4 regions of the Pantoea sp. X-Soil-ISGK-285 genome follow, and region 2 is predicted to be linked to each of the others. Evidence: predicted binding sites of a transcription regulator. Region 2 holds the regulator's gene; each other region holds the start of a gene.

Region 1 (4,309 bases), 510 kb from region 2:
ACTGATGAAAAACTGGAAAACGAGTGCAGAACAGATTCTGACCACCGGACCTGTGGTGCCGGTCATCGTTGTGAACAAACTGGAACACGCCGTGCCGATGGCAAAAGCGCTGGTGGCAGGCGGTGTCAGAGTGCTGGAAGTGACGCTGCGCACGCCAGTGGCGATGGATGCCTTACGTGCGATGATTAAAGAAGTGCCGGATGCGATCGTCGGTGCGGGAACGGTGATTAATCCGCAGCAGTTACAGGAAGTGACCGATGCAGGTGCGCAGTTTGTGATCAGCCCTGGCGTCACCGAGTCGCTGCTGAAAGCGGCCGTTGAAGGGCCGGTGCCATTGATTCCCGGCATCAGCACCGTTTCTGAGTTAATGACCGGTATGGACTACGGTCTGCGCGAGTTCAAGTTTTTCCCGGCAGAAGCAAACGGCGGCGTTAAAGCGCTGCAGGCGATTGGCGGACCCTTCCCGCAGGTGCGATTCTGCCCGACCGGCGGCATCTCTCCGGCGAACTACCGTGACTATCTGGCGCTGAAAAGCGTGCTGTGCATCGGCGGTTCGTGGCTGGTGCCCAACGACGCACTGGAAGCAGGCGAATGGGATCGCATCACCCGCCTGGCACGCGAAGCTGTTGAAGGCGCAAAGTAAGTTATGCGGTGAGCGTCTGCTCACCGCACACCTTTACCCCTGAACCGTGACCGCTGCTGCGCTGGCAACGGCACGCGCAATCGCCTGATCGGTGCTGTCACCGCTTGCCAGTGCCACGCCCAGACGACGCTGACCGCTGATTTCCGGCTTGCCGAACAGACGCAGTTGCAGACCGGCACCCAGCGCCTCTTCGACATTCACAAACTGCACATTCTGGCTGGTCAGTTGCGGCAGAATAACGGCGGACGCTGACGGACCATACTGGCGAATCGCGCCAATCGGCAGACCGAGAAACGCCCGCACGTGCAGCGCAAACTCTGACAGATCCTGCGAGATCAGCGTCACCATGCCGGTGTCGTGTGGACGCGGCGAAACTTCGCTGAATATCACCTCATCACCGCAGACAAACAGCTCAACGCCAAACAAACCATAGCCTCCCAGCGCCTTAACCACCTGCGCGGCAACCTCCTGCGCCCGCTGCAGCGCCACATCACTCATCTGCTGCGGCTGCCAGGATTCACGATAATCGCCATCCTCCTGACGGTGACCAATCGGCGCACAGAAATGAATGCCATCGACTGCGCTGATGGTGAGCAGGGTGATCTCGAAATCGAAGTCGACAACGCCTTCGACGATGACGCGTCCGGCACCCGCGCGGCCACCCTGTTGCGCATAGTCCCAGGCGTTATCGAGCTGGCTGGCGTCGCGGATAAAGCTCTGACCTTTGCCGGATGAACTCATTACCGGCTTCACAATGCAGGGAAAGCCGATTTCGGTAGCCGCTTCATCAAAGCGCGCCTTGCTGTCGGCAAAGCGATAGCGGGAGGTCGGCAGAGAGAGCTCTTCAGCCGCCAGTCGACGAATGCCTTCGCGGTTCATGGTCAGCCGCGCGGCACGGGCAGTCGGCACCACGCGCTGGCCTTGCTGCTCCAGCTCAACCAGGGTCTCCGTGGCGATGGCTTCGATTTCCGGTACGACAAAATCAGGCTTCTCTTCAGCGATTAGCGCTGCCAGCGCCGCGCCATCCAGCATGTTAATCACATGGCTGCGATGGGCGACGTGCATCGCCGGGGCATCGGCGTAACGATCAACCGCGATCACTTCCACACCCAGACGCTGACACTCCAGCGCCACCTCTTTACCCAGTTCACCTGAACCCAATAGCATCACACGCGTTGCTGCCGGACGCAGCGCTGTTCCGAGAGTCGTCATTTCTTCACCTAAGCAGTCAAAATTCGCGCGCAAGTATAAACGAAAACGTTTGCGTTCTCATCTTTCGTCCATCTGGCACGACCTTTTGCCTTACTTTTCCCGCTCTGACGTTTCCTGACATCCTTTTCGTCAGGATAGCGGACTGACATCTTAAAAGGAGTGGATGATGAATAACTGGTTGCAACAAATTCAGTCGGTACTGACGAAGAAGGGCGGTGAGGGCAAATCGGGCGGCGGCTTAAGCGACATGCTGGCGCCGGGTGCGCTGGGCGGCCTGGCCGGTATGCTGATTGCCAATAAATCGTCGCGCAAACTGCTGACTAAATATGGCGGCAAGGCGCTGATTATCGGCGGTGGTGCGGCTGCGGGCGCGGTGCTATGGAACAAATACAAGCAGCGGGTCAGCGAAGCACACCAGAATGAACCTGACTTTGGCGTGGCGCAAACGCCGGTTAACCTGCGGGCCGAACGTCTGGTGACGGCGCTGGTGTTTGCCGCCAAAAGCGACGGGCACATTGACGATCAGGAACGGGCAGCGATTGAGCAGAATATTCATCAGTCTGGCTACGGTCAGGAAGCTGAACAGCTGATCCAGAAAGCGATGAACCGCCCGCTGGATCCGCAGTGGCTGGCCGCCGATGTGAAAAACGAGGAGGAGGCGCTGGAGCTCTACTTCCTGAGCTGTGCCGCCATCGACGTTGATCACTTCATGGAGCGCAGTTATCTCTCCGCGCTGGGCGACGCGCTGAAAATCCCCCAGGATGTTCGCGACGGTATCCAGCAGGATCTTGAGGCTGAGAAAGCCCGTTTACCCGCCAGTTAATCCCTCTGATATTCCGCTGGTGGGTCACAGGATGTGATCCGCCAGCGGCTGCTTCTCAACCTATACCTGGCTTCCCGCTGCTGAAGTGTTACGCTTACAGATCATTACGTTCACGGAGACGGATGGATGAAAGCACCCATCGCAAAAAAAATACCCCATGAGATGACGCTGCACGGCGAGACGCGCGTTGACGACTACTACTGGCTGCGCGACGACAAGCGCGAAAACAGCGAGGTCCTTGATTACCTGCGTGCCGAAAACAACTACGGCAAAAAAATCATGTCGTCACAGCAGCCACTGCAGGACCGGGTATTAAAAGAGATTATCGATCGGCTGCCGCCTGAAGATCACTCAGTGCCCTATGTGAAAAATGGCTACCGTTATCAGAGCCGTTATCAGAGCGGTAACGAATACCCGGCCTATTACCGCCAGCCCGCCGCGAGCGATGAGTCTGGCGAGTGGAGCCTGCTGCTGGATGCCAACCAGCGCGCCTCGCACAGTGATTTCTATACCATGGGCGCGCTGCATATCAGTCCGGATAACCGGGTCATGGCGCTGGCTGAAGATTTCCTGTCTCGCCGGCAATATGGCATCCGCTTCCGTAACCTGAAGAGTGGCAGCTGGTACCCTGAAGTGCTGAGCAACGCCTCTTCCAGCTTCGCGTGGGGTAATGATTCGCGCACCCTCTACTATGTGCGAAAACACCCGCAGACGCTGCTTTCTTATCAGGTGTGGCGACACGAACTGGGTACGCCGCAGTTCGACGATCAGCTGGTCTATGAAGAGCAGGATGACACATATCATCTCAGCGTACATAAGACCACCTCCAAGCAGTTCATCATGATTGCGCTCTACAGCACCAACACCAGCGAAATTCAGCTGATTGATGCGAACTTCCCCGATGCGCAGCCGCATGTGTTTCTGCCGCGCCGCCGCGATCATGAGTACAGCATCGACCACTACGATCATCAGTTCTTCATTCGATCCAACCGGGAAGGCGAGAACTTCGGGCTGTACCGCAGCCGCTATCTGGACGAGTCACGCTGGGAAACCCTGATCCCGGCACGGGAACAGGTGGTGATGGAAGATTTTCAGCTGTTTCAGGACTGGCTGGTGGTCGAGGAGCGCCAGCGCGGCTTAACCAGCCTGCGGCAGATCAACTGGGCCAGCGGTGAAACCAGCGGCATCGCCTTCGACGACCCGACCTATGTGACCTGGCTGGCCTACAATCCGACGCCGCGCACCAGCAAACTGCGCTACGGCTATTCATCGATGACCACGCCGACCACGCTGTTTGAACTGGATATGGATACCGGCGAACGCCGCATCCTCAAGCAGAGCGCGGTGAAAGGCTTTAACGCGGAAGATTACAAAAGCGAGCACCACTGGATCAAAGTCAGCGATGGCACCGAAGTGCCGGTATCGCTGGTCTATCAGCGCAAACACTATCAGCCCGGTCAGAATCCGATGCTGGTGTATGGCTACGGTGCCTACGGCAGCAGTATGGATGCCGATTTCAGCGTCAGCCGCCTGAGCCTGCTGGATCGCGGCTTTGTCTATGCGCTGATACAGGTGCGCGGCGGCGGTGAGCTGGGGCAGCAATGGTATGACGGCGGTCGCCTGCTGAACAA
Region 2 (4,309 bases):
ACAGCATGCCTGCGCAGCCAGCGCCAAACATGGCCAGTCCGGACAGCAGCACCGGTTTACGACCGATGCGATCGGAAAGCGGTCCCCAGAAGAGCTGACCCACGGCGAAGCCGCCCAGGAAGAGACTCATACTGGCGCTGATCAGACCGGGTGAAGTGTTAAAGGTTTGCTGCATCGCACCAAAGGCGGGCAGGTACATATCAGTGGCTAAAAAGCCCAGCATGCTCAGCAGGGCAAGGTAGGGCATAAACCCTTTATTCGACAGCATCTGATTCTCATTTTTGCAGGATAAACGCGGCAGAGTGTAAAAGGTGCGTTTGCTGCTGTGAAACGGTAATATTTGCCGATTGCTGTTAAAATTTTTGAAGGCAGATTATGTGGTCAGAATATGCATTAGAAGTGGTTGACGCTGTCGCCCGTGGGGGGAGCTTCAGCGCCGCCGCGCAGGAGTTGCATCGGGTGCCCTCTGCCATCAGCTATACGGTGCGTCAGCTGGAAAACTGGCTGGCGGTACCGCTGTTTGAACGGCAGCATCGCGAAGTGGTTCTGACCCCGGCGGGTGAGCATTTTGTCCGGGAAGGACGCAGCGTCATCAAAAAAATGCTTGCCACCCGGCGACAGTGTCAGCAGCTGGCTAACGGCTGGCGCGGCCAGCTAAGCATAGCCGTTGACCGTATCGCTAAACCTCAGCGCACCCGGCAGCTGGTCAAAGATTTCTATCGCCACTTTCCTGATATGGAGCTGATCATCAGCTATGAAGTCTTTAACGGCGTCTGGGATGCGCTGGCCGATGGCCGGGTGGAAGTGGCGATTGGTGCCACTCAGGCGATACCGGTGGGCGGACGTTTTGCTTTTCGGGATATGGGCACGCTTAACTGGCGCTGCGTGGTTGCGCCCGACCATCCTCTGACACAGGCGAGCCAGATAGATGATGACACGCTGCGGAGCTGGCCATCCCTGGTGCTGGAAGATACTTCTCGCGCACTGCCGCGTCGTATGACATGGACGCTGGATAACCAGCGCCGGCTGGTGGTGCCGGAGTGGCAAACCGGGCTCGAGTGCGTGCAGGCGGGATTGTGTGTGGCGATGGTGCCGGGCCATCTGGCCAGGCCACTGCTCGACAGCGGCGAGCTGGTTGAACTGACGCTGCCGGTGGCGTTTCCGGACAGCCCATGCTGCGTCAGCTGGGCAGAGGATCGCGCATCACCGGCGACAGGCTGGTTGCTCAGCTATCTGGGTGATGCGCAAACGCTTAATCAGGAGTGGTTAAGCGAGCATTAACGGCGATAGTCGCGGAACGGGCCATCGGCCACGGAACGGCGCTCAATCAGCGTGGGATGGACCTCAATCGTTTGTGACACTTCGCGTTTACTGGTAATGCGGTCCAGCAGCATTTCCAGCGCTTTCTCACCCAGCTGGGCTTTAGGCTGATGCACTGTGGTCAGGGCCGGTGCAAAATAACGGGCGTTGCGCACATTGTCATAGCCGATCACCGAAATATCCTGGGGGACGCGTAAACCCATCTCGTCGGCGGCGCAAATCGCGCCCATCGCCATGATGTCACCGCCACAGAACACCGCCGTGGGACGCTGCTTCTGCGACAGGATCTGCTGCATCGCCTGATAGCCCGACTCCGGCTCAAAGTCACCCTGCACAATCCACTCGGCGCGTGGCTGAATACCCGCTTCTTCCATCGCCTTCAGGAAACCGGCATGACGTCCGCCACCGGTGTTACGCTCCATCTGGCCGGGGATTGCACCAATATCCCGGTGTCCGCGTTCAATCAGATAGCGTCCCGCCAGATAGCCGCCCTGGAAAGCATTATCCAGTACCGTGTCGGTGAAGTCGGCGCGCGATTCACCCCAGTCCATCACCACCATCGGGATATTGCGGTTCTCTTCCAGCATCTGCAGCAGATCGTCCGGATATTCAGAGCACATCACCAGCAGCCCATCGACGCGTTTCTGCGCCATCATGCTGAGATAGGCGCGCTGTTTTTGCAGATCGTTATGCGCATTACCCAGAATCAGCGTATAGCCTTTGTCAAAGCAGTGATTTTCAACCGCTTCGATAATTTCAGCGAAATAGGGCGCTTCGCTGGAGGTGGCAAGCAGGCCCAGCGTTTTGGTGTGGTTCACTTTCAGGCTGCGCGCCACGGCGCTCGGCGAGTAGTGCAGTTCTTTAATCGCCTGCCAGACCGCGTTGCGCGTCTCTTCAGCCACAAAGCGGGTTTTATTGATGACGTGCGAAACGGTGGTCGTTGAGACGCCAGCGCGTTTCGCCACATCTTTAATTGTTGCCATGAAAATCGGACTCCAGTGCTTATCTAACTCTATGATAAGCGTAGTGTTAAACGTTTGCGTCTGTTCAGGTTTTTTTCCGCAAAAATGCAGCATTCATGGCCAGGAAACAGGCCGCTGGCGGCGTAAAAGCGCCTGAAAACGTGCGCAAACGGAATCAGGGTTGCGCGCGTTGCGCAACAAAGGCGGGATTCTAACAAGGCTGAACGGATAAAACGAGATTTTTACCGGGCCCTGTGGGAAAATGCGATACCCCTGCTAATTGTGTGACTAAGGAGCAAGCAATGAGTACCGATCTTAAACTGGCTTTAATGACCACCGCGGGCTGTCTGCTGATGATTGTGGCCTTTAGTTTTACCGCTATTCTGCACTAAAAAAAAGCCGGGATTATCCCGGCTCTCTTCTGGTTGTTCTGCTGCTCAGCGTATGGTTTTTGGCGTCATCACCCGACGGGCACCAATATAGTGGCGCTGCCAGTAATCTTCTCCTAACGCGCTGATCTGAATATCTTTGCCGGTGCGTGGCGACTGGATAAACTTGCCATCACCCAGGTAAACGCCGACATGGTCCGCAGTACCGCGTCCATTGATACGGAAGAAGACCAGATCGCCTTTCTCCAGCGACTCACGCTTGATCGGCGCGGCATCACGCAGGTGGTACATCTCGTTAGCAGTACGTGGGATCTTAAACTTCACCAGATCTTTATAGGCGTACCAGACCAGGCCGCTGCAATCGAAACCGGTATGGGGAGAGGTGCCGCCCCACTGATAGGGTTTACCCAACTGACCCATCAGCTTGGTCATCGCGGTTTCGCGGGCCTTCTGGTAGCGCTGACGGTGAGATTTGCTCATCTTAATCGTGCCGGTCTCGCTGGTGGTGACCTCAGCGGTTTTCAGCAGGCGCTGATGACCATAACGTTTTTTCTCTTTGTTCTTACTGAGACGGGCGGTTTTTAGCGAGGTCTTTTTAGCAGGCGTCTGTTTCGCGGTGAGTTCGACTTTTTTCAGTTTTTTTGTTTTTAGTTTTTGAACCGGGCTGAGGCGAGTCTTTTTCGTCACCGTTTTGACCGGGCGACGCTTGCGACGCTCATCGTCGCGCGCACTCTTTTTCTCTGCTTTATGCGTACTGACGTTCACCGGCGCGTGAGGCGACGCAGCGGCGATGTTGAAAAACAGTTGCGCAAAGGCCAGCATGAAAAACGTAATGATTAAACGCATAGTCCGTTGATTAGTTAAGTTGTCAGGGCCACTACGCACCGCGACAAAGTTGAGATTAATCTGATCCAGGATCAGCGCCCAGGCCATTCTAGTCCAGTTCTTTTAAAAACTGTAATGCCTTTTAATATTAATCTTTGCAACCCACGCAATTGTGCTGAAAATGAACATTTTCAGCGTCTTATATCAACGAAATTATTACGAATTATTAATCTGTTACCTGCTGTTAATAATCAGGAATTCAGGTGTCCCGGAGCAGGACTTAACAATGATGGCGATTTAATCGGGCAGCGATCAAAATCTCGTTTTCAGTCACGCTGCGAAGTCGCTACAATAAACAAACACGATGTGACGAATTAAGGAAGGCAATTATGAGTACTGTAGAAAAAATTCAGCGCCAGATCGCAGAAAACCCGATCCTGCTGTACATGAAAGGTTCCCCGAAACTGCCAAGCTGCGGTTTCTCTGCACAGGCGGTGCAGGCGCTGTCAGCCTGCGGTGAGCGTTTTGCTTACGTGGATATTCTGCAGAACCCGGACATTCGTGCCGAGATGCCGAAATTCGCTAACTGGCCAACTTTCCCGCAGCTGTGGGTTGATGGCGAGCTGGTCGGTGGATGCGACATCATCGTTGAGATGTTACAGCGTGGTGAACTGCAGACGCTGATCAAAGAGACCGCAGAAAAATTTAAAGAAGCAGAATAAAAAAAGGCCGACATCACGTCGGCCTTTTCATTGCGGCATCCCTTATGCGGATGTCGTGGCTTCTGCATCGCCTTCCGTGAAGGGCAGTGGC
Region 3 (4,309 bases), 1.5 Mb from region 2:
AAACGGGGCTGATGCCCCGTTAAGACTGCCGATGAATCTCAGGATCTGACCGCAATGAATAAATTCAAAGCGAAGGGAACATGGTCAGAGGAGGAAAGCGTCCCGCGCCATGGACGGCGCGGGCCGAGCGGCCAGGGATTGGCTTAAGCGCCTTTCCGATCTGACCTTGTTCCCTGAGCCAATCCATCCTTACAGCCGTTCGGGGCATAATTTGTCAGCAGTAAAAACGGGGCTTTCGCCCCGTTTTTGTTTTCAGGCTGCGACGTCATCCTGACGCAGCACCCGATGTCCATGCGCAATCAGCGCATCGGTCACCCGACGCATTAACCGGCTTTCCGGTGCAAAACGATGCCAGTAGAGCATCCGGCGCTGACACAAGCCTGGCGTCAGATCTATTAACTCACCGCTCGCCAGCTCACGCTCAATCTGCAGATGCGGGATCATACAGCAGGTCGAACCCTGTCGCGCCATCTGCACAAAGGCTTCAGAGGAGTTCACGATGTGGCAGGGCACACTGCCCGGTGAGAGATCAAAGTTCTGTTGCAGGAAGGCCTGATGCATATCATCAAGATGGTCAAACGCCACCGCAGGCGCTTTCAGCAGGGCAGAGCGGGTGACGCCGTTGGGGAAGAAGCGATCGGCAAAGTCACGCGACGCCACAAACAGGTAGTCGAGCGCACCGAGCTGATCCACCAGACAACTGGGCAGCGGCTGCGGCTGAATACTCACCGCACCCACCACTTCACCACGACGCAGACGCTCCTGGGTGCGGGTTTCATCTTCGACCTGCAGATTCAGGCGTACGGGTGAATCTGCCAGCACATCCTTCAGTGCAGGCAGCAGCCAGGTCGCCAGACTGTCGGCATTGACCGCCAGCGACAGCAGCAGTGGCGTGGTGCCACTGTTCTCATCGCCCAGCCACTCCTCTTCCAGCAGTTCCACCTGGTGCAGCAATGCCAGCAGTTTCTGACCCTGTTCGGTCGGACGTGGTGGCACCGTGCGCACCAGCAGCGGCTGACCAAACAGATTCTCCAGCTGCTTGATACGCTGTGAAACCGCTGACTGGGTGATACATAATTTTTGAGCGGCACGCTCAAATCCGCGTTCGCGGATCACTGAATCCAGCGCCTGAAGCGTTCGATAATCCGGGCGTTTCATTATTCTTCTCTCTCCTTCAGGATGGATGTCACTATGCCACAAAAGTATCACCTGTGATGGCTCTCTTGTTTTTTGTGGGCTGGCTTCCAAAGCGATAAATCCACGTCGGTCAGCCGAGCATTTTCAGCAAGCCTTGTTTTATACTACGCGCACTTCGTTGTCGCACAGGTTTTAAACATACCATGACCCAGGATGAACTGAAAAAAGCCGTTGGCTGGGCTGCACTTGAGTACGTGCAGCCGGGCACCGTTGTTGGTGTGGGCACCGGATCCACCGCTGCCCACTTTATCGATGCGCTTGCCACGGTCAGGCATCAGATTGAAGGTGCCGTCTCCAGCTCGGATGCCTCAACCCAGAAGCTGAAGAGCCTGGGTATTCAGGTGTTCGACCTGAACGAGATTGACCTGCTGTCGGTGTACGTAGATGGCGCGGATGAGATCAACCCACAGATGCAGATGATCAAAGGCGGCGGCGCGGCGCTGACGCGCGAAAAGATCGTGGCCGCCGTGGCTGAAACCTTTATCTGTATCGCTGACTCTTCAAAAGAGGTCGATGTGCTGGGCCGTTTCCCGCTGCCGGTCGAGGTGATCCCGATGGCGCGCAGTTATGTGGCGCGTCAGCTGGTGAAAATGGGCGGTTTGCCTGAGTATCGTCAGAACGTGGTCACCGATAACGGCAACATTATTCTCGATGTGCATAATCTGCGCATTCTCGATCCCATTGAGCTGGAAAAAACCATCAACGCCTTGCCTGGCGTCGTTACCGTGGGCCTTTTTGCCGCGCGTGGTGCCGATATTGCACTGATTGGCGGGCCTGATGGCGTGAAAACCATCAAAAAATGATCTGTCCGGCGTCGATGCGGCGTCGGTTATTTCTGCCTGCAAATCATCTTTTCTCGCTGCGGTGAAATTTGGTGACTTATGTCACATAACCGTCATCGGCAGCGGGTTCGTTCTTTCTTCCAGTCCGACCTCCTTATTTTGTCCGGCAATGTGCTGCCGTCAGCCGCTGCCGTGCTGGCGGCCGGGCAATCGTTTGTATTGCCCGACGCGATTTTTTTGATATTTTGACAGAAGGCTGGCTTATGGTAGTCCTCATTGAATGCTGAATAGGATCGGGAAATGGCAAAGGTATCACTGGAAAAAGATAAGATTAAGTTCCTGCTGGTGGAAGGTGTCCATCAGAGCGCGCTGGAGAACCTGCGGGCTGCAGGCTATACCAACATCGAATTCCATAAGGGCGCACTGGACTCCGACGCGTTAAAAGCATCGATCCGTGATGCACACTTTATTGGTATCCGTTCCCGCTCCCAGCTCACTGAAGAGATTTTTGCGGCGGCTGAAAAGCTGGTCGCCGTTGGCTGTTTCTGTATCGGCACCAACCAGGTTGATCTGCAGGCGGCTGCCAGCCGGGGTATTCCCGTGTTCAATGCGCCGTTCTCAAATACCCGCTCGGTTGCGGAGCTGGTGATTGGTGAGATGCTGCTGATGCTGCGTGGCATCCCGGAAGCGAATGCGAAAGCACACCGTGGCATCTGGAATAAGATTGCCAAAGGCTCATTTGAAGCGCGTGGCAAAAAACTGGGTATTATCGGTTACGGCCACATCGGAATGCAGCTGGGCGTGCTGGCAGAAAGCCTGGGTATGCATGTTTTCTTCTACGACATTGAAAACAAGCTGCCGCTGGGTAATGCCACGCAGGTACGCCATCTGGCCGATCTCCTCAACATGAGCGATGTGGTCAGCCTGCACGTGCCGGAAACCGTCTCTACACAGGATATGATTGGTGCAGAGCAGCTGGCGCAGATGAAGCCTGGCGCGCTGCTGATTAACGCCTCACGCGGCACGGTGGTGGATATCCCGGCGCTGTGCGATGCGCTGGCCAGCAAGCATGTGGGTGGCGCAGCCATCGACGTCTTCCCGAGCGAGCCAGCTACCAACAGCGAGCCGTTTATCTCTCCACTGAGTGAGTTCGACAACGTGATTCTGACGCCGCACATTGGCGGCTCGACGGAAGAAGCGCAGGAGAACATCGGCATTGAAGTGGCGGGCAAGCTGGCGAAATACTCCGATAACGGCTCGACTCTCTCGGCTGTTAACTTCCCCGAAGTGTCACTGCCGATTCACGGTATCAGCGCCAGTCGTCTGCTGCATATCCATGAGAACCGCCCTGGCGTGCTGACGGCCATCAACCAGATTTTTGCCGAGCAGGGCATCAACATCGCCGCCCAGTATCTGCAAACCTCGCCGTTTATGGGCTATGTGGTGATCGACATTGATGCAGAGCCGGAAGTGGCCGAGAACGCGCTGCAACTGATGAAGGCGATTCCGGGTACCATCCGCGCCCGTCTGCTTTACTAAGCGCTACCAACCTGAACAGGCGCTTAGTCGCGTCTCTTCAGGTAGTTAATACAGGCTGTCCCGATTTGCTGTAAGACCGAGACTGCGAAGAGAACACGGTCAGATCGGAAAGATGCAAAAGCCGCCATCCATGGCATGCCCGTCCCGCGCGATTACGCACTTCATCCCTGAGGTGCGCCCGTAACCGGGCCAAGGCGTTGCGTTGTTCAAAAACGCTCCCGGCGTTTTTATCCGGGCGGCGGGACGCTTTCCTCTTCTGACCATGTTCCCTGCGCGTTAAGCTATTTCATTGCAGCCAGATGCGCCCAGGTATGGGTTTTCACTTGTCTGCAAAAGCGACTCTTCTACTCCCACTGCCAGAGTTTTGACGGCGTCATTACCGCCGGCAAAGGCACATCCCATTCTGCCACCGGCAGGCTATCGACCTGCTGACAATCGTGCGCCAGGCCCACCGGCAAAAAACCGTGCTGCCGCCAGTTCTGCAGGGTGCGATCGTAGAAGCCGCCGCCCATCCCCAGACGCTGCCCATGCTGATCAAACGCCACCAGCGGCACCATCATCAGATCCAGTTGATCAAGGGTGATCACCTGCCGGATATCCAGCGGCGGTTCAGGAATGCGCAGCTTATTTTTGAGCAATGGAGTATCGGGCGAGTAGCGCAGAAACAACAAATTACCGGGAGAGAAGGGGTGTAAAACCGGCAGACAGACCGTTTTCTTCAGATGCCAGAGGCGGGCAATCAGCGGACGGGTATTCAGTTCGCCATCCACCGACAGAAACAGGGCGATATT
Region 4 (4,309 bases), 230 kb from region 2:
ACGGTATTCTTTTATGCTGCTGGGTAATCTGCAGGCTGAGATCGGTGCCACCGGCAATCAGCCTCGCCTCGGGATGTGCCAGATAGATCGCCGCCAGCTGAGCCGGGGTTTTGGGCAGGAAGCAACGGCGGCCCTCACCCCCTAATTCCTGCATCTCCGGGGTTGCCAGCGCCTCAAGCCGCTGCACGGTTGCGGCGGCACCTTGATCGAACTGGTCTGTCACCGGCTGCGAGCAGAGCTGTTCGGCGGCGGCCATAATCGGCCGGTAACCGGTACAGCGGCAGAGGTTGCCTGCCAGCGCAGTTTCCGCCTGATGGCGATCCCAGCCCGAAGCGGTTTTTTGCAGGCTGAACAGCGACATCACAAAGCCTGGCGTGCAGAATCCGCATTGCGAGCCGTGACAGTCGACCATCGCCTGCTGCGCCGGATGCAGTGCGCGGCCGTGACGCAGATCCTCAACCGTAATCAGCTGCTTGCCCTGTAACGCGGAGACCAGCGTCAGGCAGCTGTTGATCGTTTCATACTGCATTGTTCCCCCGACGGCTTTGCCCAGAGTCACGCTGCAGGCGCCACAGTCGCCAGATGCACAGCCCTCTTTGGTGCCAGGGCGTTGCTGACGGGTGCGCAGGTAGTTGAGTACCGTGAGGTTGGGGTCGAGCGCATTCTCGCTGACCAGCTGGTTATTTAACAGAAACTGGATCATGCGGCTTGCTCCTGTGCGTCGCGCTGCCAGACCGGACGACCGGCTACCCAGGTCTGGGCAATATTGCGGTCGTCGCCGAGCGTCATTAATACAAACAGTTTTTCCCAGATATCTTTGCTGTTGCCGATGCGCAGTTGCTGCAGGGCAGAAACCGCCGGGTCCAGCACCACAAAGTCTGCTTCTTTACCGATGTTGAAATTTCCGATGACGTGGTCGAGATCCAGCGCACGTGCCCCGCCCAGCGTGGCGTGATAAAAGGCTTCGGCCGCGCTGAGCCGGTAGTGCTGCAGCTGGCCCACCTTGTAGGCTTCGCCCAGGGTCTGCAGCATATTAAAGGTGGTGCCCGCGCCGACATCGGTGCCGATCCCCACTTTCACCCCCTGCTGCCAGCTGCGTTTCAGGTTAAACAGGCCACTGCCGAGAAACAGGTTTGAGGTGGGACAGAAAGCAATGGATGAATCGGTATCGTGCAGACACTGCCATTCGTTCTCTTCCAGATGCAGACAGTGAGCAAAGACGCTGCGGCGGCCGGTCAGCTGGTGATGATGATAAACATCCAGATAGCCTTCACGCTCCGGGAACAGTTCTTTGACCCAGGCGACCTCCTGCGGGTTTTCGCTGAGATGGGTATGCAGCCAGGTATCCGGGAACTCCTGACGCAGCTGCTGCACTTTTTCCAGCAGCTGTGGGGATGAGGTCGGCGCAAAGCGCGGCGTCAGGGCGTAGCTCAGGCGTCCGCGCTGGTGCCAGCGCTCAATCAGCGCCCGGGTCTGCTGGTAGCTCTGTTCAGGGGTTTCGATCAGGTTGTCGGGCGCATTGCGATCCATCATCACTTTCCCGGCAATCAGCCGCATGTTCAGCGCTTCGGCGGCGCTGAACAGCGCCTCCACCGATTGCGGATGGACGGTGCCAAACACCAGCGCGCTGGTGGTGCCGTTGGAAAGCAGCTGATGCAGGAAGAAGGCGGACATCCGCGCAGCATGATCGGGACAGTGATACTGCGCTTCAACCGGGAAGGTGTAGTGATTCAGCCACTCCAGCAGCTGTTCGCCAAATGCGCCAATCATCTCTGTCTGCGGATAGTGAATGTGGGTATCGACAAAGCCCGGCACGATCAGTCTGCCGCGCAGGTCGATGACCGGATGCCCCGCCAGCATCGCCTCGCTATTCTCCCAGCTATCCAGCCCCACTACGCATCCATCACGCAGCAGCAGCACCGCATCCTCAAGATAGCGGGCCTGGCCGGCCAGGTCGTCGGGACGATCCACCACGCCGGTAAAGTCAAAGAAGCTGGCGCGTATCGCCGTGTCGGTTGCTGAAAGCATGGGTAGTCCTTTCTGAAAGCGCGATGTTATATCTGCAGATGATTATCTGAATAATCTTGTGCAACCTGCGTGCCAGAATTGAAATAGAATAAATTCTTTAAATATCAGTCAAATAAGTAAAAGAGGAAAGTTGCGCAACAAATAAGGACTGAGATGGCGTAGCAACCGTTTGCGGAACGGATGCAAACGGTTGCTACTCAATATTGCGCGCCCTGAACATTTTGAGTATGGCGGGTTACCCGCAAACCTGCCCTTTAACGGTGCAATCTGCCCTGAAAAGGCGCAGCTGGCTACCCGTTAAAATCCGTTTACAGGTCAGGCAGTTTTTCCACGCGCAGAAGCGGAAATGAAATGCTATGGTGAAGCCATCGACTCTGAAAATGGCATAAGGAACAGTGAGATGATTATTTTTGTCACCGGTGCGACCGCCGGTTTTGGTCAAAGCATCACCCGTCGCTTTATTGAGAATGGTCATAAAGTGATTGCCACTGGACGACGGGCTGAACGTTTAAAAGCGCTGAAGGATGAACTGGGCGAGAATATTTATACGGTACAGCTCGATGTGCGTAACCGTGCCGCCATTGAAGAGGCGGTGGCGCAGTTACCGGCGGAATGGCGCAATATCGACGTGCTGGTCAACAACGCCGGTCTGGCGCTGGGCGTCGAACCGGCGCACAAGGCCAACGTCGAAGACTGGGAAAACATGATTGACACCAACACCAAAGGCCTGGTCTATATGACCCGCGCCCTGCTGCCACAGATGGTGGAGCGTGATGTCGGTCATATCATCAATATCGGTTCAATTGCCGGCAGCTGGCCCTATGCCGGCGGCAACGTCTACGGCGCCACCAAAGCCTTTGTGCGCCAGTTCAGCCTGAATCTGCGAACCGATTTACACGGCACCGCGCTGCGTGTGACCGACATTGAACCGGGTCTGGTCGGTGGCACAGAGTTTTCCAACGTGCGCTTTAAGGGCGATGATGACAAAGCGGGTCAGGTCTACGAAGGGGCTACCGCCTTAACGCCGGAAGATGTGACAGAAGCCGTATACTGGGTGGCCACACTGCCTAAACATGTCAACATCAATAGCCTTGAGATGATGCCGGTCAGCCAGACGCTGGCGGGGCTGAAAGTGCATAAACCTTAACTCCCTGCAGCGCCAGCCCTCACGGCTGGCGTTACCCGCGTCCCCAGCCCATCACGATAATCAGCATGCCGCTGAATGCGATCAGAGCCCCGCTCCAGTCCCACACACTTAGCTTCACGCCATCCACCACCCGCAACCAGAGCAGCGCGGTAAGCACATAGACGCCACCGTAGGCGGCATAAACCCGTCCGCTGGCCGCGGGATGCAGCGTCAGCAGCCAGACAAACAGCGCCAGACTTGCTGCCGCAGGGAGTAGCAACCAGGCTGAGCCGCCTTTTTTCAGCCATAACCACGGCAGAAAGCAGCCGGTGATCTCCGCCAGTGCGGTAATAAAAAACAGCAAGGCGGTTTTAATCAGCATCCTTACCTCTCCTTAACGTAAACAAACGACTCACTGCTGGTGAGCAAAGAAACGGCGATGATATACTAATAGCCAGGCCCATCAGGCTGTTTTATTTGTCCGTCTGAACCCGGGCAGTGCTTACCCTCCTCACGTACACCCTGTACGCACCGGTTGTTATGCGCTGTCGGTGTTCAGACTTCTGCCTCAATGCCCCCTGATGAGCCAGGCTCTAAGCATGCCCGCTGCAACCGCTGTCGTGGATGGCGATGTTTGCGTTAACTAAAGGATAGTGTGATGAAAAAAATGATCCCTGCCGTGCTGATGGTTCTCCTCTCCACTGCGGCATTCACTGCCACTGCGAATACTAATCGTCTGATTATCGAAGATGGCAGTTCCGCGCTGAGCAATGAAGCAGCGCGCCAGGATAAAGAGCAATGGAATGACACGCGCATGCTGCGCAATAAAGTGAACACCCGGGTCGAAAAAGAGTTTGATAAAACCGATCGCGCGTTTGATACCCGCGACAAGTGCGAGCAGAGCCTCAATCTCAACGCCTACTGGGAGCCCAACACCCTGCGTTGTCTGGATCGTCGTTCCGGTCGCCCGGTAGCGCCGTAAATTTGAGCTATAGTAATGACGACGACTAACATAAGGAAGACGTGATGAAGCTACAGAGGGTTTTGTTAAGCGCGGCGTTATTTGCTCTGCCGCTGATGGCGCAGGCATCCTGTGAATCGGTAAAAACCGAAATCAGCCAGAAAATTATTCAGAACGGTGTACCTGAGTCGGGT

The links. The regulator PurR, encoded in region 2, represses purine synthesis genes. The targets are predictions, from matches to a motif close to CANGCAAACGTTTGCNTG.
Region 1: purT (formate-dependent phosphoribosylglycinamide formyltransferase) is a predicted target of PurR. The motif match lies at 1,894-1,911, and genes of this name have one in related genera.
Region 3: serA (phosphoglycerate dehydrogenase) is a predicted target of PurR. The motif match lies at 2,183-2,200, and genes of this name have one in related genera.
Region 4: guaD (guanine deaminase) is a predicted target of PurR. The motif match lies at 2,208-2,225, and genes of this name have one in related genera.

Annotation. Positions count from the first base shown of each region.
Region 1 is NZ_AP035938.1:2,386,776-2,391,084, reverse strand. Features, by position in the region: gene AC6I8B_RS11465 (bifunctional 4-hydroxy-2-oxoglutarate aldolase/2-dehydro-3-deoxy-phosphogluconate aldolase) at 5-643, shown strand; gene purT (formate-dependent phosphoribosylglycinamide formyltransferase) at 677-1,855, opposite strand; gene AC6I8B_RS11455 (tellurite resistance TerB family protein) at 2,022-2,678, shown strand; gene AC6I8B_RS11450 (prolyl oligopeptidase family serine peptidase) at 2,805-4,309, shown strand, end outside.
Region 2 is NZ_AP035938.1:1,878,318-1,882,626, forward strand. Features, by position in the region: gene punC (purine nucleoside transporter PunC) at 1-268, opposite strand, end outside; gene punR (DNA-binding transcriptional activator PunR) at 376-1,281, shown strand; gene purR (HTH-type transcriptional repressor PurR) at 1,278-2,303, opposite strand; gene cydH (cytochrome bd-I oxidase subunit CydH) at 2,585-2,674, shown strand; gene AC6I8B_RS08975 (C40 family peptidase) at 2,720-3,517, opposite strand; gene AC6I8B_RS08980 (Grx4 family monothiol glutaredoxin) at 3,883-4,218, shown strand; gene rnt (ribonuclease T) at 4,261-4,309, opposite strand, start outside.
Region 3 is NZ_AP035938.1:3,363,619-3,367,927, reverse strand. Features, by position in the region: gene AC6I8B_RS15880 (LysR family transcriptional regulator ArgP) at 253-1,158, opposite strand; gene rpiA (ribose-5-phosphate isomerase RpiA) at 1,341-2,000, shown strand; gene serA (phosphoglycerate dehydrogenase) at 2,280-3,518, shown strand; gene AC6I8B_RS15865 (5-formyltetrahydrofolate cyclo-ligase) at 3,863-4,309, opposite strand, start outside.
Region 4 is NZ_AP035938.1:2,109,770-2,114,078, forward strand. Features, by position in the region: gene xdhA (xanthine dehydrogenase small subunit) at 1-703, opposite strand, end outside; gene guaD (guanine deaminase) at 700-2,028, opposite strand; gene ydfG (bifunctional NADP-dependent 3-hydroxy acid dehydrogenase/3-hydroxypropionate dehydrogenase YdfG) at 2,429-3,175, shown strand; gene AC6I8B_RS10100 (YnfA family protein) at 3,207-3,533, opposite strand; gene AC6I8B_RS10105 (DUF1283 family protein) at 3,813-4,136, shown strand; gene AC6I8B_RS10110 (DUF1161 domain-containing protein) at 4,181-4,309, shown strand, end outside.